3 regions of the Methylobacterium sp. A54F genome follow, and region 2 is predicted to be linked to each of the others. Evidence: predicted binding sites of a transcription regulator. Region 2 holds the regulator's gene; each other region holds the start of a gene.
What was found. Region 2 encodes LexA, which represses DNA repair genes until DNA is damaged. Its sites were predicted from a motif close to TGTTCNNNNTGTGTTCNG; they were not measured.
Positions count from the first base shown of each region.

Region 1: ACLBXP_RS13615 (type IA DNA topoisomerase) is a predicted target of LexA. The motif match lies at 2,837-2,854, and genes of this name have one in related genera.
Region 3: recA (recombinase RecA) is a predicted target of LexA. The motif match lies at 3,759-3,776, and genes of this name have one in related genera.

Region 1 covers NZ_JBKFBF010000007.1:160,130-167,357, reverse strand. Annotated here, with positions in the region: gene ACLBXP_RS13620 (DJ-1/PfpI family protein) at 1-343, shown strand, start outside; gene ACLBXP_RS13615 (type IA DNA topoisomerase) at 389-2,800, opposite strand; gene ACLBXP_RS13610 (acyl-CoA dehydrogenase family protein) at 2,970-4,133, shown strand; gene ACLBXP_RS13605 (CaiB/BaiF CoA transferase family protein) at 4,146-5,261, shown strand; gene ACLBXP_RS13600 (hypothetical protein) at 5,939-6,433, shown strand; gene ACLBXP_RS13595 (serine endopeptidase) at 6,569-7,228, shown strand, end outside.
Region 2 covers NZ_JBKFBF010000009.1:106,088-113,315, forward strand. Annotated here, with positions in the region: gene gltX (glutamate--tRNA ligase) at 1-294, opposite strand, end outside; gene ACLBXP_RS16085 (ComEC/Rec2 family competence protein) at 468-2,711, shown strand; gene lexA (transcriptional repressor LexA) at 2,705-3,427, opposite strand; gene ACLBXP_RS16095 (hypothetical protein) at 3,735-4,043, shown strand; gene ACLBXP_RS16100 (anion permease) at 4,057-5,064, opposite strand; gene ACLBXP_RS16105 (DUF47 domain-containing protein) at 5,068-5,724, opposite strand; gene ACLBXP_RS16110 (SURF1 family protein) at 5,820-6,578, opposite strand; gene cyoD (cytochrome o ubiquinol oxidase subunit IV) at 6,616-7,032, opposite strand; gene cyoC (cytochrome o ubiquinol oxidase subunit III) at 7,029-7,228, opposite strand, start outside.
Region 3 covers NZ_JBKFBF010000012.1:2,346-9,573, forward strand. Annotated here, with positions in the region: gene gloB (hydroxyacylglutathione hydrolase) at 135-914, opposite strand; gene ACLBXP_RS18850 (methyltransferase domain-containing protein) at 1,101-1,835, shown strand; gene ACLBXP_RS18855 (MarC family protein) at 1,841-2,515, shown strand; gene recA (recombinase RecA) at 2,606-3,658, opposite strand; gene cckA (cell cycle histidine kinase CckA) at 3,816-6,533, opposite strand; gene flhB (flagellar biosynthesis protein FlhB) at 6,665-7,228, opposite strand, start outside.

The sequences.
Region 1 (7,228 bases), on a different contig from region 2:
GCTGGAGGGCTACCGCGCGACCTCCCACTGGTGCGTGCGTGACCGCGTCCTGCCCCTCCTCGGGGCCGTTCCGGTGGATGCGCGCGTGGTGTTCGACCGCGACCGGGTGACGGCGGCGGGGATCTCGGCCGGCCTCGATTTCGCCCTCGCCCTGTCGGCGCGCCTGCGCGGCGCGGAATACGCCCGGGCGAGCCAGCTCGTCGCCGAATACGCCCCGCAGCCGCCGTTCGACGCCGGCAGCCCGGCGGCGGCAGGTCCCGCGGTCACCCGTGAGGCCGGAGCGATCCTGGCGGACCTCGCCGCCGGAGCCGAGGCGGCTGCGCGCGCCATCCGCCCCGGGTGACCGAGGCCGCAGGCCGCCTTCGGCTCACTTGCCGGGGTCGCGCCGTCAGGCCTGCCGGCGCCTGGGCGGCGACCGTCGCTGCTGAGCCGTCCGGCCCTTGCGCTCGCCCGCGGGGGCCGGGGCGCGACTTTGCCGGGCCGTGCGGGTCCCCTCGGCGGCCCGCGGCCGCTCGGCTGCGGCGTGCGCGTCGAGGAAGCGGCGGCAGGCGTCGAAGCTCGTCTCCAGATCGGGCGGGCAGGCCACGCCCTTCTGCTCGGCGAGGCTCCGGGCGTAGCGCAGCATCGCCGCGCTCGGGGGCCGCCCGGCCCCGGGGTCCGCCGCGCCGGCCGGCTGCGGCGCGCGCGGCCCCGCCTCGGCATCCAGGAAGGCGCGGCAGACGCTGATGCTGCTCTTGCAGCCCCGGGGCAGCCGCACACCCTTGCGCTCGGCGAGCGCCACCGCGAACGCCACCATCGCGGGCGTCGGCGGCCGGTTGTCGCCCTGCGCCGGCGGGATCAGGCTCGGGTCGAGGCTGACGGCCTCGGCACCCGAGATCGTCGCGATCAGCTCCTCGAGCCGCGCGCGGGTGCGCTGCCGGAACGCCTGCGCCCGGCTGAGCGCCTCGGCGCGGGTCGCGGAGCGGCCGACCTCGGCGAGTTCCGCCTCGAACACGGCCCGCCCCACCGGGTCGCCGTAGGCCGGAAAGACGCGCCGGACGGCCGCGATGAAGGCGAGCCCCACCTCCGTCGCCGCGATGGCGGGGTCCTTGCCGGTGGCGAGCGTGACGTAGCGGCTCTTCAGGAGCTTGGGCAGGATCGTGTCGCGGGTTGCGGCGGTGCCGAGGCCCTTGGGCTCATTCGGGTTCGCCGGGTTCTCCAGCGCCCGCTTCATCGCCGGGTCCTCGACTTGGTCGACGAGGCGGCCCATCACCACCGGCAGCTCGCCGCGGGTGATGCGGCGGGGCGGCTCGGTGACCGCGGTGGCGATTTCGGCGGCCTCGGCCCTCGCGGGCGCGCCGTCGCGCACGGGCGGCAGGCGCCCGGCCGTCGCCTCCGCCTCGCGCGCGGCCTTGCCCGGCACCACGTCCGCCTCGGTCTCGGCCTCGCTGCCGTAGATGGCGCGCCAGCCCGGCTCGCGCACGACGCTGCCGCTCACCGCGAACCGCCTCGGCCCGAGCGGCGTCGCGACCTCGGCCGTGACGGCGGTGCGCGCATCGACGCCGTCCGGCAGGTGCGCGGCGAGGTAGGCCTTGGCGACGAGCTCCCACAGCCGGAACTGGTCGGCCGTCAGACGGCCGCGCTCAGGCGCCTTGCGCAGGGGCACGATGGCGTGGTGCTCGCCCGGATCCTTGACGTAGTGCCCCCGCGAGCCGCGCCGGATCACGGGCTTGCCCTCAGCCGGGACGAGGGCGCGCAATTCGGCGAGCGCGCCGAGCACGGCCGCCATCACCGCGGACGCGTCGCCGGCCTGACCCTCCGGCAGGTATTCCGACTCGGTGCGCGGATAGCTCAGGTACCCCTGGTCGTAGAGCTCCTGCGCGAGGCCCGCCGTATGCTGCGGGTCCCAGCCGAACCGCTTGGCGCAGCGCCGCGCCAGGGTGTCCTTCGAGAACAGCCGCGGGGGTGCCCGCCGCACATCCCGCTGCTCGACCGCGAGGGGCCCCGCCCAGGCCGCCGCGGCGGCCCGGATCGTCTCGGCGCCGTCGGGGTCGAGGATGCGCTCCTTTGGGGCGTGCCACAGGGTCAGGGCGGCGTCGGCTTCCGTGCGCAGGTGCAGCGCGACCTTGAAGAAGTCCTGCGGCACGAAGGCCCGGATGCGCGCCTCAAGGTCGGCCAGGATCGCCAGCGTCGGTGTCTGCACGCCGCCGAAGCGCCAGGGCTCGCGGAAAGCGGCTGGGCGCAGCCGCAGGGAGATCGCGCGCGTGCCGTTGAGGCCGAGGTGATAGTCCTCGTACTGGCGACACAGAGCCTCGAGGTAGGCGGCGAAGTCGCGCTCGCCGGAATCGGGCTCCTGCGCCAGCGCCGCGAAGGCGCGGCGGATCGAAACGTCGTCGAGGGCGCCGAGCTTCAGCCGGTCGACGCGCCCGCGCCAGCCGAGGTGCTCCAGCACCTCCCAGGCGATCATCGAGCCCTCGCGTCCGGGATCCGTCGCGATGATGACCCGCTCGACGCCGTCGAGCGCCTGCCGGATCGCGGCGATCTTCGGCGCATGCGACTGGCCGGACCGGTTCTGGCCGCAACCGGTCGGGATGGTGTCGAGCACGATGGGCAGCGCCTCGAAGCGCCAGGGCTTCCATTCGGGCCGGATGCTGCCCGGCTCCGCGGCGGCGAGGAGGTGCCCCTCCGCCGCGACGCAGACGGTGCCGGGCGAGCGGAAGAAGCGCTGCAGCTGGCGCATCGCCGAAGGCTTCTCGAAGAAGAACAGCGTGCGGCCCGCGCGCCCACCCTCGTCCGTCGCAGGGGGGCGATGGCGGGTCATGGCGCGCTCCTCTGCGGCTGCCGCGAACGCTGCTTGTGTTCGCTCTTCGTTCTAGCATGGGCGGCCGGCACCGAAAAGGGCCGACCCTCTCGACCGCACGGCCGGGAGCTGCGACGCTCAACCGGGCGAGCCGGCACGGCGACCGGCTCCGGGACGCGAGGGGACGGCGGTGCGCACGATCGACCACGGCCAGCACCAGGACATCCGCGACGCGGTGCGCGCGCTCTGCGCGGAGTTCCCGCCCACCTACCACCGGGGGATCGACGAGGCCCGCGGCTACCCGGAGGCGTTCGTCGAGGCACTGACCCGGGCCGGCTGGATGGCGGCCCTCATCCCCGAACAGTACGGCGGCTCGGGCCTCGGCCTCACGGAGGCGTCCGTCATCATGGAGGAGATCAACCGCTCGGGCGGCAACTCCGGCGCCTGCCACGGGCAGATGTACAACATGAACACGCTGGTACGGCACGGCTCCGAGGCGCAGCGCCGCCACTACCTGCCGAGAATCGCGGCCGGGGAGCTCCGCCTGCAATCGATGGGCGTGACCGAGCCGACTGCCGGCACCGACACCACGAGGATCAAGACCACGGCGGTGCGCAAGGGCGACCGCTGGGTCATCAACGGCCAGAAGGTCTGGATCTCGCGCATCCAGCACTCCGACCTGATGATCCTCCTCGCCCGCACCACGCCGCTCGATCAGGTGGCGAAGAAGTCCGAAGGCCTTTCGATCTTCCTCGTGGACCTGCACGCGGCGAAGGCGAAGGGCATGAGCGTCCGCCCGATCCTCAACATGGTCAACCACGAGACCAACGAGCTGTTCTTCGACGATCTCGAAATCCCGGCCGAGAACCTGATCGGCGAGGAGGGCCAGGGCTTCCGCTACATTCTCACCGGGCTCAACGCGGAGCGCGTCCTGATCGCCGCCGAGTGCATCGGCGACGGCTACTGGTTCGTCGACAAGGTGACGGCCTATGCGCGGGAGCGCACGGTGTTCGGGCGGCCCATCGGCCAGAACCAGGGCGTCCAGTTCCCCATCGCCGAGAGCTTCATCGAGGTCGAGGCGGCGAACCTGATGCGCTACGAGGCCTGCCGCCTTTACGACGCGGGCGAGCCCTGCGGGGCGCAGGCCAACATGGCGAAGTACCTGGCCGCCAAGGCGAGCTGGGAGGCTGCCAACGCCTGCATCCAGTTCCACGGCGGCTTCGGCTTCGCGGCCGAGTACGACGTCGAGCGCAAGTTCCGGGAGACGCGGCTGTATCAGGTCGCGCCGATCTCCACGAACCTGATCCTGTCCTACGTCGCCGAGCACGTCCTCGGCCTGCCCAGGTCCTTCTGAGGAGACGTTCCGATGACCGGCCGGCTTCCCCTCGACGGTCTCACCGTCGTCTCCGTCGAGCAGGCCGTGGCGGCGCCCTTCTGCTCGTCGCGGCTCGCGGATGCGGGCGCCCGCGTCATCAAGGTCGAGCGGCCCGAGGGCGACTTCGCCCGGGGCTACGACGACGTCGCGCCCGGCGGCCAGAGCAGCTACTTCGTCTGGCTGAACCGCGGCAAGGAATCGGTCGTCCTCGATCTCGCCGCCGCCGAGGGGCGCGCAGGGCTGCGGGCGCTGATCGCCGGGGCCGACGTGCTGATCCAGAACCTGCGCCCCGGAGCGCTCGACCGCCTCGGCTTCGCCGCGGCGGACCTGTGCCGGGACCACCCGCGCCTGATCGCCTGCGCGATCAGCGGCTACGGCGATGCCGGGCCGCTCGCCGCCCGCAAGGCCTACGACCTGCTGATCCAGGCGGAATCCGGCCTGTCCTCGATCACTGGCGGACCCGAGGCGCCGGCCCGCGTCGGAATCTCGATCGTCGACATCGCCACGGGCGCGACCGCGCACGCGGCGATCCTGGAAGCGCTGATCGCCCGCGGCGTCACCGGCCGCGGCGCGGACATCCGGGTGTCGATGTTCGACGTGATGGCCGATTGGCTGAGCGTGCCGCTTCTGCACCAGGAGGGCGCCCGCCCGCCGGGACGCCTCGGCCTGGCGCACCCCTCCATCGCGCCCTACGGCGTGTTCTCCACGCGCGACGCCAAGCCGGTCCTGATCTCCATCCAGAGCGACCGCGAGTGGGAGACGTTCTGCCGGGTATTCCTCGGCGACGCGGAAGCCGGCCGGGACCCGCGCTTCGCCACGAACCTCGCCCGCACCCGCAACAGGCCCGAGACCGACGCCCTGGTGGCCCGCGCCTTCGCGGCCCTCGACGCGAGGCAAGCCCTCGCCCGCCTCGCGGAGGCGGACGTGGCCTTCGCCAGCGTGAACGACATGGCGGCCCTGTCGCGCCATCCGCACCTGCGGCGGATCACGGTTGCGACGCCTGCGGGGCCCGTGGCCCTCCCGGCCCCCGGCGCGACCGTGCGCGGCGAGGATCGGCGCTACGGACCGGTCCCCGCCCTCGGGACCGGCACACCCGTCGATCGGTAGGGGTGCGCAGGCTGCCGGCCAAGACCCATTGGCGAAACGCCGGATGGCGTCTGCCCGGCTGCCGTCCACCGAGCGCTTCCCCGCCATGCCCTGCCCATCCCCACCAAAAGGCAGGAGCAATGGGCACATACAATCGAGGGTTGTCGCTCGCCCACAGCGGCCCTACGTGCTCTCACGACATTGACCGAAACAATGATCTTTGCTGCATGTTTCCGAATGCCGGAGCGTGGCAGTACTAAGCCGTATTCTTCATCGGATAACTTTGAATGTTCGCAATTTGCGCGGCCGGTTTCATCGGAGTCGTCTCTACACTGTTCGCGTGCCGTGATGCTGGTCTGATCATGCAACTCCTCTGCGCGCCGCTCGGGGGCAGCTTGGCCGCGGGCCTGTGCGGCATCTATCTCGGGCAGATCCGTGCGCGGCAGCGGCGGGCGTCCCAGGAAGCGGGCGACCAGTCCCTGCTGTCCCTGTCGCGAGCGTCGCGGCAGCAGGAACATCGGTGAAGGGCCCGCCATCGGCGCCGTTGTGCGCGAACGAAGCCGGCCTCTGCGCATTGCTCGGTCCGACGCAGGGTTGATCGGGCGAAGCGGCCCGGTCCCCACAATCCTCGTTCCCGCCGACGCGGCGCAGCACTGTCCACAAGCGGAACCGTTACCTTGGCCGTACGTTATCGGCTCATGGAACACTTCGGCTCGACCCTCGCGACGACTGCCGTGGCTGCTCTCGGCCTGGTTGCTGCCGCCCACATCTTGCATCCGCGCGATCTCGTGGCAGAGAAGCCGCGGGCCCGCTCCGTGACCGTCCTCGTGGCCGAGCCGGCCCAGGCCTCCGCCTGGGTCGACCCGCCGGATGCCTCGAGGGCCAGTTCGCAGAGCCCGGCGCCCGCCCCGCGCCCGGCCGCGTTCACCCTGATCACCGCCGACATGCTGGCGCTTCCGACGCTCCCGGACGCGAGCAGCCAGGATCGGCGGCCGAGGGCGGAGCGGGCCCGCCGCCATGTCCCGGCGCAGGCCGCCCTGCGGCAGGCCGAGCCACGCCCCGTCCGGACGCCGGGTGATGCCGCCACCGCTCAGCCCGCCGCGCCCGACACCCGAACAGGGGAACTCCCGGGAGACGATCCCATCGGTTCCCTCATCCGGGACCTCGGGCTCGGTGCGGGCCGGGAAGGCTGACGGCATCCGCCGGCGGCGTGCGGCGGCCCGACGCGCCCGTAGGCGGTTCCGTGATTTTCCGGCACAAGGCTGTGCAGCAGGCCGTGGGAGCGCCCGAGCCTCGGCGCGAACGGTCCGGTGCGGGGGAACGTGACGGTGCGATCCGGCAAGCGGCTCTCCGAGCGTTGGTTCAACCTCGTCCTCTGGCTCGTGGCCCTCGCCTTCGCGGGGTTCCTGATCGGGCTCGGCTCGCTCATCGTCGGCGACCTGCCGCAGGTCGAGCACCGGTTCACGCTGGAGCAGTTCCTCGAGGGCGATCAGGCCAGGGCCTCGGCGGAGGCGCTCAAGCAGATTCGCCGGGAGCAGGACGATAACCGGCGGCAGTCCGAGCAGGCGCAACTCGCGCTGGACGCCGCGCGCGCGGCCTCTGAGGCGGCGCGCGAGACCTTCGCCAACTGGCTGAAGACGCGCGACGCCACGCAGCGCGTCGATCAGGACCCCGGCCTCGTCGCCCGGACGGAGCGGCTCGACGCGCTGAAGGCGGCGGAGCGCGCGGTCGAGGAGCGGCTGGAAGCCCTCGATCGATCGAGGCTCGACCTGTCCGAGCGAGAGGCGGTCCAGCTCGGCCTCGATACGGACCTGCGGAACGCCGCGCAGGCTCGCCTCGAGGCGGCCGAGCGCGGGCAGGAGCTGCGGGTCTTCGCCTACCGCCTCGCGCTGACCCTGCCGCTCCTCGCCCTCGCGGGCTGGTTGCTGCTGAAGCGCCGCCATACCCGGAACTGGCCCTTCGTGTGGGGCTTCGCCCTCGCGGCGGCC
Region 2 (7,228 bases):
GTAGGCGTTGCCGCTGGCGATCAGGCTCTCGGCCACCGCGCGGTGCCGGTCGGCCCGTGCGAACTGGTAGACCACGTCCCCGTCCCAATCGAGGCCGAGCCAGCGCAGGCCGTCGAGGATCGCGTCGATCGCCCCTTGCGTGGAGCGTTCGCGGTCCGTGTCCTCGATGCGCAGCAGCATGCGGCCGCCGTGCCGGCGGGCGAACAGCCAGTTGAACAGGGCCGTGCGCGCGCCTCCGATGTGGAGGTAGCCGGTGGGCGAGGGCGCAAAGCGCGTGACGACGTCTGGCGGCATCGGGGAGACTGAATGTTGGCGTGGAGCGGGGCCGCGGGTCGGATCGACCCGTCCGGTCGCGGGCGTGTAGCATGAGCCCGAGCACTTGAGGAAACGCCGTTCGGGCCGGAACGTGCCGGCGATTCGCGGCGCGTCCGGGCGAGGGTTTCCGGCGGCACCATCGGGCGGCACGCATGGGCGGAGGGGGGAGCGGGGCCGGGAGCATCGCGGCGGCGCGGTCGGGCGTCGCGTGGCGCCGCCTCGCCCCGTTGCCCGCCATCCGGGCGTTCTTCGGCGCCGGCCTCGCCGTGGAGGCGGAGCAGCGGCGGCTCTTCCCGTGGCTCGCCGTCGCCTTCGGCCTCGGCATCCTCGTGCGCTTCACCGCGGCGGACGGCAGTCCGGCGCTCGCCGCGCCGCTCATCGCCGGCGGTGCCTGCCTGGCGCCGATGCCCTGGCTCGGCGGGCGCCCCGTCGCGCGGGCGCTGGCGCTCGCCGCGGTCGCCGCCTTCCTGGGCTTCGCGGCGGCCGAGTGGCGGATCCTCCGGGTCGAGGCGCCGGTCCTCGCCCGCACCACCATCGGCCCGCTCACCGGCTTCATCGAGGCCCTCGACGAGCGCGACGAGGGGGCCCGGGTGGTCGTGCGGGTGTCGGGCTTCGGCGGCCTCGCCGCGGGGCAGCGGCCGGCGCGGGTGCGCGTCTCCTACAAGCGGGCGGAGGCGCTGCGGCCGGGCGATTTCATCGCCGCCACCGCGCGCCTCCTGCCGCCGCCCGAGGCCGCGCGGCCGGGCGGCTACGATTTCGCCCGCGACGCCTACTTCCGCGGCATCGGCGCGGTGGGCTCGCTCGTGGGGCGGATCGAGGTCCGCGCGCCGCCCGAGCCCCCCGACCTCGGCCTGCGGATCGCCGCGGCGGTCGATGCGGCGCGCAACGCCCTGACGCGGCGGATCACCGACGCCAACGGGGGGCAGGCCGGCGCGGTCGCGGCGGCCCTCGTCACGGGCAAGCGCGGCCTGATCAGCCCGGAGACCAGCGCGGTGCTGCGGGCGGCCGGGATTTACCACGTCATCTCGATCTCGGGGCTCCACATGGTGCTCGCCGCCGGCGTGGTGTTCTGGCTGATCCGGGCGATCCTCGCCCTCGTCCCGTTCCTCGCCCTCACCTGGCCGATCAAGAAGATCGCCGCGGGCTTCGCGATGACGGGCGTGACCGCCTACTGCGTGTTCTCGGGCTGGGACGTGGCGGCCGAGCGGGCGCTCCTCATGACCCTGATCATGCTCGGCGCGATCCTGGTGGACCGGCCCGCCCTCAGCATGCGCAACCTCGCCCTCGCGGCGCTGGTGGCGCTCGCCCGCGAGCCGGAGGCGCTGCTCGGCCCGAGCTTCCAGATGTCGTTCGGCGCGGTCGCCGGGCTCATCGCCTGCGCGCCGCTCCTCGGCGCCGGGTTCCTGCGGCGGGAGGGGGCCGGGCGCCTGGGGCGCCTGATCGCGCTCGCCGGGACCGCCGTCATCGGAACGCTCGCCACGACCCTCGTCGCGCAATGCGCCACCGCGCCGTTCGCGACCTATCACTTCCAGACCGTGCAGCCGTTCGGGATCCTCGGGAACGCCCTGACCCTGCCCCTGGTCTCCCTCGCGGTGATGCCCGCCGCGGTGCTCGGCATCCTGGCCTACCCCTTCGCCCTGGACCAGCCGGTCTGGTGGCTGATGGGCCTCGCGGTGCGGGGCATGCTCACGACCTCCGAGTGGATCGCCGGGTTCGGCCACGCCACCGTCGTGGTGCCGGCCTTCGGCACGGGCGCCCTCGCGCTCCTCGGCCTCGCCCTGCTCCTCGCGACGCTGCCGGCCTCGCGCCTGCGCTGGCTGAGCCTCGCCCCGGCGGCCCTCGGCCTCGCACTCGCGGCGGTCCCGGAGCGGCACGACCTCTACGTCGATCGCGAGGGCGGGGGCCTCGCGCTGCGCGACGGCGCAGGCCGGCTGATGCTGGTCGGGCGGGCGCCGTCCTTCGTGGTCGAACAATGGCTGCGCGCCGACGGGGACGGGCGGCAGGCCTCGGAGCTTGCCGCGGGCGGGCGCTGCGATCGCCTCGGGTGCACCGCGACGATGGCGGGGGGCGGCGCGGTCGCCCTGGTGCGAGATGGCCGTGCCTTCGCGGAGGATTGCGCCCGGGCCGCGATCCTCGTCAGCGCCCGAGCGGCACCGGCGGCCTGCGCGGCACCGCTCGTGATCGACCGGGCTTACCTCGCCCGGCACGGCGCCGTGGCGATCCGCTTCACGGGCGAGGGCCCGCGCGTCACGAACGCCCGCGATCCGGTCCGCACGCCGCCCTGGCGACGGCCAAGTCCCGCGGCGCGGCCCGAACCCGCCCAGGGACCGCCCGCCACCGTGCGGCCGCCGGGCGAGGACGAGCCCGACCCGCCCTCAGCCGAATCGCTTCAGTAGCGCCGGACGAGGCTGACGAGGCGACCCTGGATCCGAACGCGGTCCGGCCCGAACACCCGCGTCTCGTAGGCGGGGTTCGCCGCCTCCAGCGCGATCGAGGAACCGCGGCGACGCAGGCGCTTCAGGGTCGCCTCCTCGTCGTCGATGAGCGCCACGATGATGTCGCCGGTGTTGGCGGTCTCCTGCTTGCGGATGACCACGAGGTCCCCGTCCAGGATGCCGGCCTCGACCATCGAATCGCCGCGAACCTCGAGCGCATAATGCTCACCGCCCGCCACGAAGTCCGGCGACAGGGTGATGGCATGGCTCTGGTTCTGGATCGCGGAGATCGGCGTACCGGCCGCGATGCGTCCCATCACGGGGATCGTCACGGCCCGGCCCGCCTCATCGACGATCTGCGTCGTGGTCGGCCGCGGCGGCGCAGCCTTCGCCCGTCCGCCCTCGACGACGCTCGGGGTGAAGCGCCGCACCTCGCTCGCCGCGCCGGCGGCGCTGCCGAGCGTCTCGGGCATGCGAATCACCTCGATCGCGCGGGCCCGATTCGGCAGGCGACGCAGGAAGCCGCGCTCCTCCAGGGCGGTGATCAGGCGGTGAATGCCCGACTTCGACTTGAGGTCCAGCGCATCCTTCATCTCATCGAAGGAGGGAGGCACGCCGCTCTCGCGCATGCGCTGCTGGATGAAGCGGAGGAGATCCAACTGCTTACGCGTCAGCATCGGTTCGACCTGTCTCAAGGTGGGCGCCCACGCGGCGCGCGGTCGCAGAAACAAACAGCGAACAGGCTAAACGTTCCGCAAGTGTTCCGCAAGAGCGGCTCGAACCGGTCGGCACGAGTTCTGCTGTCTGGCCGCGGACGCCGGCCGGATGCCCGCGTCGGTCCCGCGCTGGCACAGGTCTCGTTCCGTCGCTGCGCGGGTCCGCCGCACCTCGGTAGACGTCTGCATTGTGCACCGGATGATTGTGCATCATTGGACTGAAAGCTAGAGCGTTCGGCCAAAATTCGAAGAGTGGGGGCGTGGTACCATGATGGGTGGCGAGCGGAGCGAGCGCGACGACCGCATGAACCTGTCCGGGTTCGAGGCGGCGCCGGAGGCGACGTCCGGGCGCACGATGGTGAGGCGGATCGCGGCGGCGCTCGGCACGAGCGAGGACGCCTTGCTGACGGGGGACCCCCTCGCGGGCGCCGGCGACCGTGAGGAGAGCGCGACCGATCTCGGCCTCGTGGCGCAGACCGCGGAACTCCTCGAGGCCTTCGGGCGCGTGACGGATCCGGCCGATCGCAGCCGCTGCCTCGCCTTCGTCCGGGAGGTCGCCGGCAAGGCTCGGCCCTGAGAGGATCGCACCCTCAGCCGAAGAGACCGGTGACGAGGTAGGTTCCGGCCGCGATGAGGGCGGCCGCCGGCAGGGTCAGCACCCAGGCCGTCACGATATCCCCGGCGACGCCCCAGCGCACCGCGGAGGCGCGCCGCGCCGCACCCACGCCGATGATCGCGCCCGTGATGGTGTGGGTCGTGGAGACGGGCACGCCGAGCCAGGTCGCGAGGAACAGGGTCAGCGCGCCCCCGGTCTCGGCGCAGAAGCCCTGCATCGGGTTGAGCCGGGTGATGCGCGAGCCCATCGTGTGCACGATGCGCCAGCCCCCGAACAGAGTGCCGAGCGCCATCGCCGACTGGCAGGAGAGCACGACCCAGAGGGGGACGTGGAAGCTCTCACCGAGGTGCCCCTGCGCGTAGAGCAGCACCGCGATGATCCCCATGGTCTTCTGGGCGTCGTTGCCGCCGTGGCCCAGCGAGTAGAGGGAGGCCGAGGCGAATTGCAGGATGCGGAAGCGCCTGTCCACGGCGAACGGCGTCGCGCGCACGCAGGCCCAGGACACGATCAGCACGAGGAGCAGCGCCAGCACGAAGCCGAGGAGGGGAGAGAGCACGATCGCCGCGACGGTCTTGAGGAGGCCGCCCCACACCACCGCGGAGAAGCCGGCCTTCGCCACGCCCCCGCCCACGAGGCCTCCGATCAGCGCGTGCGACGAGCTCGACGGGATGCCGAGGATCCAGGTCGCGACGTTCCAGACGATGGCGCCCGCGAGCGCGGCGAAGATCACCCGCGGGTCGACGATCCCCGCATCGACGATGCCGGTCCCGAGGGTCTGCGCGACGTGCAGCCCGAAGAACAGGAACGCGATGAAGTTGAAGAAGGCCGCCCAGAGCACCGCGTATTGCGGCCGCAGCACCCGGGTCGAGACGATGGTCGCGATCGAGTTCGCCGCGTCGTGCAGGCCGTTCAGGAAGTCGAACAGCAGCGCGAAGCCGACGAGGCCGGCGAGCAGGGGAAAGGCGAGGGCGCCCGCGTCCATCGCTCAGATGTTCTCGATGACGATGCCGCTGATCTCGTTGGCGACGTCCTCGAAGCGGTCGACCACGTCCTCGAGGTGCCCGTAGATCTCGCTGCCGATGATGTAGGCCATGGCGTTGCTGTCCGGGCCGGCCTTGCCGTGCGTGGCGAAGAGGTCCCGCAGGCCGCGCTCGTGCAATTCGTCCGAGCGCCCCTCGACCTTGGTGATCGCCTCGGTGAGCGTGCTGATGCGGCCGGCCTCCTGGCCGATCGCGCCGAGGAGGGGAATCGCCTGCGCGGTGAGGCGGGCGGCCTCCACCACCGTGCCGCCAAGCTCCTGCATCAGCGGCTCGAAGCTGCGCACCTCGTAGAGCGCGATGGTCTTCACCGTCTTGTGCATCTGGTCGATGGCGTCGTCCATCGACTGGATCAGGTCCTTGATGTCCCCGCGGTCGAAGGGCGTGATGAAGCTGCGGCGGACCGCGAGGAGCACCTCGGCCGTGATGGCGTCGGCCGCCTGCTCCTGCTCCACGATCACCCGGCAATGCTCGGGAACCGTCGGGCCGCCGCGCAGGACGCCCTCCAGGGCCTCGGCGCCGGCCACCAGGGTGCGGGCATGCCGCTCGAACAGGTCGAAGAAGCGATCCTCACGGGGCATCAGCGCCCTGAACCAGCCGAGCATCGTCGTCCCCCGTGCGTCGCGTGCAACAACCCGGTGCGCGGCCGAGCGTTGCGCCGAGCGTTGCGGTTTTCAAGCCGGCTACGCTTCGCGCGGGCTCAAGGGTTGCTGCGCCGGCCGCGCAGGTCCCTCGGCAGCAGGTCCCGCAGCAGGTAGAGGGCCCCCGCCCCCGACATCGCCGCCAGCGCGAACCAGGTGAGGGCGTAGACGAGGTGGTCGTTGCGGAAGGCCACGATCGTGAGGCCGCCCACCGGGAGGGCCCCCGCGGGCGTGGCGTCGGCGTCGACGAAGTAGGGGGCCGCCTCGGGCAGCCCGCGCGCGGCCGCGATCGCCGCGACGTCGCGGGAATACCAGCGCCCGGCCCCCGGGTCGTTCGCGCGCAGGAAGGCGCCGCCGGGCTCGGTGAGGCGCAGGAGGCCGGTGACGGAGACCTCGCCCGCGGGCGGCTCGCGGGCGGCCGGGTCGCGCCGCTCCGCGGGCACGAAGCCGCGGTTGATCAGGAGGGTGAAGCCGCGCGTGTCGCGCAGCGGGGTGAGCACCCAGAAGCCGGCGCCGAGTTCGGTCACGGCCTGCACGAGGGTGTCCGCGTCCCGCAGGTAGGTGCCGGCGGCCGCGACGTGCCGGTAGGGGTCCTGCGCAGCCTTGATCCGCGTCCACTCCGCGGGCGGCGGGGCTGGCGCCGCCGGCGCGTGGATCCGCGCCTCGACGCGGGCGATGAGGTCGAGCTTCCAGGCCCGCCGCTCCACCTGCCAGATCCCGAGCGCCAGGAAGGCGCAGGCTGCCAGGAGGCAGGCGCCCGCGAGTGCGAGGGCGGCGGCGCGGCGCGGCGGCCGGACGTCGGATGGAGGCTGCGACACGGGACCGGAGCGGCGCGGGCGTCGGCCGGCGCCGACTTCAGGGCATGTGGTGCTTCATGTCCGCGGGCGACATCGGCATCATGTTCGCGTTGAGGTGGTACATCACCCAGAGCGAGCCGATCAGCGTGATCACCACCAGGGTCAGCGTGAAGATGAGGGCCAGGAAGGTCCAGCCGCCCTCGGACTTCGTGTTCATGTGCAGGAAGTAGATCATGTGCACGAAGATCTGCACGACCGCGAAGCCCATGATCACGAGGCTCGTGATGCGGGCATCGCCCAGCACGTCGGCCATCACCAGCCAGAACGGGATCGCGGTGAGGATGACCGACAGCACGAAGCCGGTCATGTAGCTCCGGAAGGTGCCGTGGGCGCCGCCCTCGTGGTGGTGGCCGTGCGCGTCGTGAGCGTGCGCGTCGTCCGCGGCGGGGTGGGCGGTCTTCGCGGCCGCGCTCATTGCAGCACTCCCATCAGGTAGACGAAGGTGAAGACGCCGATCCAGATCACGTCGAGGAAGTGCCAGAACATCGACAGGCACATCAGCCGGCGGCGGTTCTCCGGCACGAGGCCGCGCTGGCGCACCTGCACCATCAGGGTGACGAGCCAGACGATGCCGAGGCTGACGTGCAGCCCGTGGGTGCCCACCAGCGTGT
Region 3 (7,228 bases), on a different contig from region 2:
AAGCGCAACGGCCCTTCGGTGAACTGCGTATCTCCGCGCCGGGAGCGCGTTGCCGGGGGTCAAGGCCCCCTACTAAGGTCCTATGTCAATTCTCTTTGAAAAGGCAACAAATTTTTCTTGAGATCTGTGGCCTTTTAGAATCGGTTTTTCCAGGCGCGCAGAGCGACGAAGACCTTCTCAGGATCGGTGCCGGGGTCAAGGTCTACCGAACGGGCGAGCGCCGGCTCGCCGCTGCGCAGGAACGGGTTGGTGGCCCGTTCGGTACCCAATGTCGACGGAATCAGGAAGCGGCCCTCCGCCTTCGCCCGCTCCGCCTCGGCCGCGCGGTCCCGCAGGGCTGCGTTGTCCGGGTCGGCGGCGAGGGCGAAGCGAGCGTTGGCCAGCACGTAGTCGTGCCCGCTGAAGACCTGGGCTGCGTCGGGCAGAGCCTGAAAGCGGGCGAGCGAGTGCCACAGCGTCTCGGGCGGGCTCTCCATCACCCGTCCGCAGCCGAGGGTGAACAGGGTGTCGCCCGCGAAGACCAACCCGGCCTCGCCGAACCAGTAGGTGACGTGATCGGCGCAGTGCCCGGGCGTCTCCCAGACCTCGGCCGCAAGGTCCCCGACCCGGACGACGTCGCCCTCGCGGACGGTGGCGTCAACCTCCGGCACCGCCGCTCCGGCCTTGGCGGGGGCGGTGACGCGGGCGCCGGTGGCCCGCTTCACCTCCGGGATGCCCTCGACGTGGTCGGCATGGCGGTGCGTGACGAGGATGTCGGTGAGCCGCCAGCCCGTCTCCTGCAGCGCCTTCAGCACGGGCGCTGCTTCCGGCACGTCGATCGCCGCGCAGGCGCCGGTCGCCGGATCGCGCAGGAGCACGCCGATGTTGTCGCTGCGGCACAGGAAGGTGCGGATCTCCGGGGTCGCTGCGGACATGACGCTTCCTCTCCACGCGGCGGTTACGGTTCCGGCGGAAAACGGGGGGCGCCCCCGCGAGTTCCGGGCCTCGCGGCTTGCCGCGGCGGCGTCCGGACCCCATTCAAGGCAGATCCTGTCGGCGGAGCGGTGCGAGCCGCGCCCCAGCCGACGCCGCCTGCCCTCGGTTTCCGCACCGCCGCCCTCATGCGCCTCGACGTTACCGATCTGCGGGCCTTCTACGCCAGCCCCCTCGGCGGCGTGACGCACCGCATCGTCGGCCGCGCGATCCACGGCTTCCTCGGCTCGGTGTCGGGCCTGCGCGTGCTCGGGCTCGGCTACGCCACCCCCTATCTCGGTCCGGTCCACTGCATCGCCGAGCGGACCCTGGCCTTCATGCCGGCGACGCAGGGCGTGGTGAACTGGCCGGGGGCGGGTCGCTCCTGCTCGGCACTCGCCGACCCCACCATGATGCCGCTCCCCGAGGCGGCGGTGGACCGGGTGATCCTGGTGCACGCCCTCGAATCCGTGGAGAGCCCGACGGAGCTCCTGCAGGAAGTCTGGCGCATCCTCACGCCGGGCGGCCGCATGGTGCTGGTGGTGCCCAACCGCGTGGGCGTCTGGGCCCGGCGCGAGGCGACCCCCTTCGGCCACGGCCAGCCCTACAGCCGCTCGCAGCTCGGCCGGCTGATGCGCGACACTCTGTTCTCGCCGGAGGGCTGGGCCGAGAGCCTCTATATGCCCCCCGTGCGCTCGCGGCTGATGCTGCAGATGGCAGGCGCCTGGGAGCGCTTCGGCACCGGCCTCGCCCTGCCCTTCGCCGGGCTCCACGTCGTCGACGCGACGAAGCAGCTCTACCGTCCCGTCGCGGTGCGGCAGGTCCGCCGGGCCCGCAGCCTCGCCCCGGCGCGGGTGCTGGTGCCGGCCCCCTCGCCGGGCTGATCCGGATGAACCTCGAAGCGGCACTCCAGAGCTTCCTGCTCGCGTTCTCGGGCCTGTTCTCGATCGTGAACCCGATCGGCTCGGCCCTCATCTTCGCGCAGGTGACGAGCGGCAACAGCCACGCCGAGCGCGTGGAGCTCGCCCGCCGCATCGGCGTCTACGCGGCGCTCATCATGCTGGCCGCCCTCTGGGCCGGGGCGCCGATCCTCAGCTTCTTCGGCGTCTCGCTCGCCGCCCTGCGCATCGCGGGCGGCCTCGTCGTTGCGGCATCGGCCTGGGTCCTCCTCAACGCCCCCGAGGCCCGCGAGGCCCGCAAGCGCGCGGAGGCCGCGGGCGAGGCGAGCGCGCGCGACCTCGCGGAGATCGCCTTCTTCCCCCTCACGCTGCCTTTCACGACCGGGCCTGGCACCATCGCGGTGGCGATCGCGCTCGGCTCGAACCGGCCCGCTCCCTTTCCGGACCGCCTCGGCTTCTACCTCGGGGTGTCGCTCGCAGCGCTCGCCATCGCGGCGCTGGTGCGCCTCTCCTACGGGTCCGCGGACAGGGTGGTGAGCCTGATCGGCCCGGTGGGCGCACGGGTGCTCGGCCGGCTCTCCGCCTTCCTGCTCCTCTGCGTCGGGACCCAGATCACCCTGAACGGCGTCCTCGACGTGCTCGGCCCCCTCCTCGCGACCCGATAGGGGACGGCGACAGTAGCATGAGGCCGGGTGCGCGAAGGCCCGCCGCACGGTCTCGTGCGGCGGGCCTTCTTTCGCATACGGGAGTGAGACTTAAGCGTCGCCCTCGTCGAGGTCGTCGGCGGTGGGAGTCGCGTTCTCGAGGATGCGCTCGGCCACGAGGCCTGAGTTTTGGCGGATCGCCGCCTCGATCTTGTTCGCGATGTCGGGGTTGTCCCGCAGGAAGCCCTTGGAGTTCTCGCGGCCCTGCCCGAGACGCTGGCTGGCATGGGAGAACCAGGCGCCGGACTTCTCTACGATGCCGGCCTTGACGCCGAGGTCGATCAGCTCGCCGACCTTCGACACGCCCTCGCCGAACATGATGTCGAACTCGACCTGCTTGAAGGGCGGCGCGACCTTGTTCTTGACGATCTTTACGCGGACCTGGTTGCCGATCGCCTCGTCGCGGTCCTTCAGGGTCGAGATGCGGCGGATGTCCAGGCGCACGGAGGCGTAGAACTTCAGCGCGTTGCCGCCCGTGGTCGTCTCGGGGCTGCCGTACATGACGCCGATCTTCATCCGGATCTGGTTGATGAAGATCACCATGCACTTCGAGCGCGAGATCGAGCCCGTGAGCTTGCGCAGCGCCTGGCTCATCAGGCGGGCCTGAAGGCCGGGCTGCTGGTCCCCCATCTCGCCCTCGATCTCGGCGCGCGGGGTCAGCGCCGCCACCGAATCGACCACGAGCACGTCGATGGCGCCGGAACGGACCAGGGTGTCGGTGATCTCGAGGGCCTGCTCGCCGGTGTCGGGCTGCGAGATCAGGAGGTCGTCGAGGTTGACGCCGAGCTTGCGCGCGTAGACCGGGTCGAGGGCGTGCTCCGCGTCCACGAAGGCGCAGACGCCGCCCTTCTTCTGGGCCTCCGCGATGGTGTGCAGGGCGAGGGTGGTCTTGCCCGACGATTCGGGACCGTAGATCTCGATGACCCGCCCGCGGGGCAGGCCGCCGACGCCGAGGGCGATGTCGAGCCCCAGAGAGCCGGTGGAGATGGTCTCGACCTCCTGCACCTTGTCGGTCTTGCCGAGGCGCATGATCGAGCCCTTGCCGAAGGCGCGCTCGATCTGGGACAGGGCGGCGTCGATCGCCTTAGACTTGTCCTTGTCCATGCTGGGCGTATCCACCACTTTCAGAGCTGGCTGAGCCATGCGTCGGCATCCTTATGGAGGGGAAAGGCGCCGTTCTCAATGCGCCGCGGACTGCCTTTTATGTACCTGTTTTGTTCTCACGACGCAAGGGCGCGGACCCTGAGGAATGCGCGGACGCTCAGGCCGACATGGTCTCCTTAACGGTCTCGACGAGCTGCTTGAGGCTGAAGGGTTTGGGCAGGAAATTGAAGGTCTCGCCCTCGGGCAGGTTCTTGCGGAAGGCGTCCTCGGCATAGCCCGAGACGAAGATCACCTTGAGGGTCGGCTGGTGCTTGCGGATCTCACGCAGCAGGGTCGGGCCGTCCATCTCGGGCATCACGACGTCCGAGACCACGAGGTCTATGGGCTGGCCCTCACCCACGATGCGCAGGGCCTCGAGGCCCGAGGCCGCCTCCAGCACCGTGTAGCCGCGGGCCGAGAGCGCCCGGCTGTTGACCGCGCGCACCGGGTCCTCGTCCTCCACGAGCAGGATCGTGCCCTGGCCGGTATGATCGGCGGCGGGCTTGCGGGGTGCGGCCTTCTGCGGCGCGGCCGGCTCTGCGGCGGGCCTGGACGCCGGATCGTCCTTCGCAGGCGGCGTCGCGCCCGCCCCGGCCAGCGGGACCGCCTCGGCCCGTGCCTCGCGGGCGAGGGGCGCCTCGAGCCGCGGCGCGGGCTCCGCCTCGGCGCTCGGCTCGTGGCGGGGCAGGTAGATGCGGAAGGCGGTGCCCTCGCCCACCGTCGACTGCACGTCGATGGTGCCGCCGGACTGCTTGACGATGCCGAACACCGTCGAGAGGCCGAGGCCGGTGCCCTTGCCGATCTCCTTCGTGGTGAAGAACGGCTCGAAGATCTTCTCCATCAGCTCGGGCGGGATGCCCTCGCCGGTGTCGAGCACCTCGATCAGCACGTGATCCCCGGCGGGGGCCCCGCCGCGACCGTCCTTCACCGCCGCCTCGCCGGGATCGTCCACGTTGGCGGTGCGGATCAATAGGCGGCCGCCGTCGGGCATGGCGTCCCGGGCATTGACCGCGAGGTTCACGATCACCTGCTCGAACTGGTTCACGTCGGCCTTCACGGCCCAGATGTCGCGGCCGTGCTTCAGCTCCAGGTCGACGCGCTCGCCGAGGAGGCGCTTGAGCAGCAGCGTCAGCTCGGAGAGGGCCTCGCCGACGTTCATCACCTCGGGCCGCAGCGTCTGGCGGCGGGAGAACGCGAGGAGCTGGCGGACGAGGCCCGCCGCCCGGTTCGCGTTCTGCTTGATCTGCATGATGTCCTGGAAGGCGGGGTCGGTCGGCTTGTGGCTCGCCAGCAGCAAGTCCGAGTAGCCGATGATCGCCTGGAGGACGTTGTTGAAGTCGTGCGCGATGCCCCCGGCGAGCTGGCCCACCGTGTCCATCTTCTGCGTCTGCGCCACCTGCTGTTCGAGCTGGCGCTGCGCGGTGGTGTCCAGGGCGTAGAGGATCACCGACTCGCGGTCCGCCTCGCCGGGGGCGCGGTCGCCCGCGTCCGAGCCTGCCGAGCTCAGCCAGACCCGCGCCGAGCGGGCGCCGGCGCCCTTGAGGCCGACCTCGATCGGCTCGACGCCGCCGAAGCCGCTCGCCGCCTTGCCGAGGGCGCCGTCGAGGGCGGGCCGGTCGCGCTCGATCAGGGAATCCCCCATGATCGGCTCCAGCGCCACGTCGCTCGCCGCGGCCTCGTCCGCGCCGCCTTCCGAGGCGGGACGCGGCATCGCCCCGAACAGGCGGGTGAAGGAGCTGTTCGCCCGCGCGATGCGACCCGCGCGATCGAGCGTCGCGATGGCGATGGGCGAGTTGTTGAGGAAGCGGGCGAGGCGCACCTCGGCGGCGCGCTGCGGCTCGTCGAACTCGGCTCCAGCCGAGCGGTTGATCACGAAGGTGCGCGAGGAGCCCGGCTTCGCGTCCTTGCCGAAGGCCACGCGGTGGTAGAGGCGGGCCGGCAGCGGCCGTCCGTTGCGACAGCGCAGGTCGAGGTCGAAGCGATCGGTCCGGACCTCGCCCGGCATGCCGGCCGCGCGGGTGAGTACCTCGGCCCCCGGCGCGATCTCCTGCAGGCTCGGCCCGCCCGGCCCGATCGTGGCGAGGTCGTATCCCAGCCAGGAGGCGAGCGTCGCGTTCATGTAGACGATGGCGCCGGCCGGATCGATGGACAGGAAGCCCGCGGGCGCGTGGTCGAGATAGTCGATCGCGTGCTGAAGCTCCTGGAAGACGTTCTCCTGGCGCTCGCGCTCGTGGGTGATGTCCGTCACCGTCCAGAGGGTCGCGGCCCGGCGGGGCCGCGGCAGCGGCCGCACCGAGATCCGGTACCAGGCGAAGTCGCGGTCGCCGCGCCCGCCGGGCGGCGGCGCCATCCGGACCTCCTCGGCGTGGGCGCGCCCATCGCGGGCGCCCTGGGCGAGGCGGTAGACCGCCTCGGACACCTCCGGGGAGCCGACGAAGATCCGCTCCACCGAGCGCAGGTTCGAGAAGTTGTCGCCCCCCGCGACGTGAAGGTAGGCCTCGTTGGCGTAGATCAGCCGCCCGCCGTCCTCGACCACCACGGTCGCCTCGGGCGAGGCGTCGACGATCGCCTTGGTGATATCGTCCCGCGCGCCCTGGCCGCTGAGCTGGATCGCGCCGATGGCCAGCGCGAACAGGAAGAACACGCCCGCCATGGCCAGCAGGGCCAGCAGCCAGATGATCAGCGACTGGGCCTGCTCGTTGGCCACGAAAGACAGCCCGATTGCCGCGCCGACCAGGAGGCCGGCCAGCACGAGGAGCAGTCCGACGCGACCCGGCCGCTCGGAGCGGTCGATCGAGCCCGTCACGGGCGCCGGGGGTCCACTCTGCTCAGCCATCGGGCCTCAATCCACACCTTCGGACCGGTTACGCCCTGCGTGCCCGCCGCAGCAAGGGCTACGCTGACCGAGAGCCCCGGCGAGCATTGGCAAGAAATGATGGATGAAGCGTGGACGCAACGCCGCCGGCCTCAGGCGGCCCGGCGTCGCAGGCGCATCACGAAGCCGATCACCTCGGCCACGGCCCGGTAGTGCTCGGCGGGAATCTCCTGGTCGACCTCGACCGTCGCGTGGAGGGCCCTGGCGAGCGGCGGGTTCTCCAGCACCGGGACGTCGTTCTCGGCGGCCACCGCGCGGATGCGGAAGGCCAGCGAGTCCACGCCCTTGGCGACGCAGATCGGGGCCTGCATCCCGCTCTCGTAGCGGAGCGCCACGGCGTAATGGGTCGGGTTCGTGACGACGACCGTGGCGGTGGGGACGGCGCTCATCATGCGCTTCTTCACCCGGGCGGCGCGGAGCTGCTTCATGCGGCCCTTCACCTCCGGGTTGCCGTCCTGCTCCTTCATCTCCTGCTTCAGCTCCTCCTTCGACATCCGCAGGCGCTGGCGCCAGCGGTAGCGCTGGTAGAGGGCGTCGGCGAGGGCGATCGCCGCGTAGATGGCCAGCATCCCGGCCAGCATCTTCAGGGCGAGGCCGAGGATCGCGGGCAGGCAGGCCGCGGGATCGAGGCGCGCGAAGACCTCGATCCGGTCGCG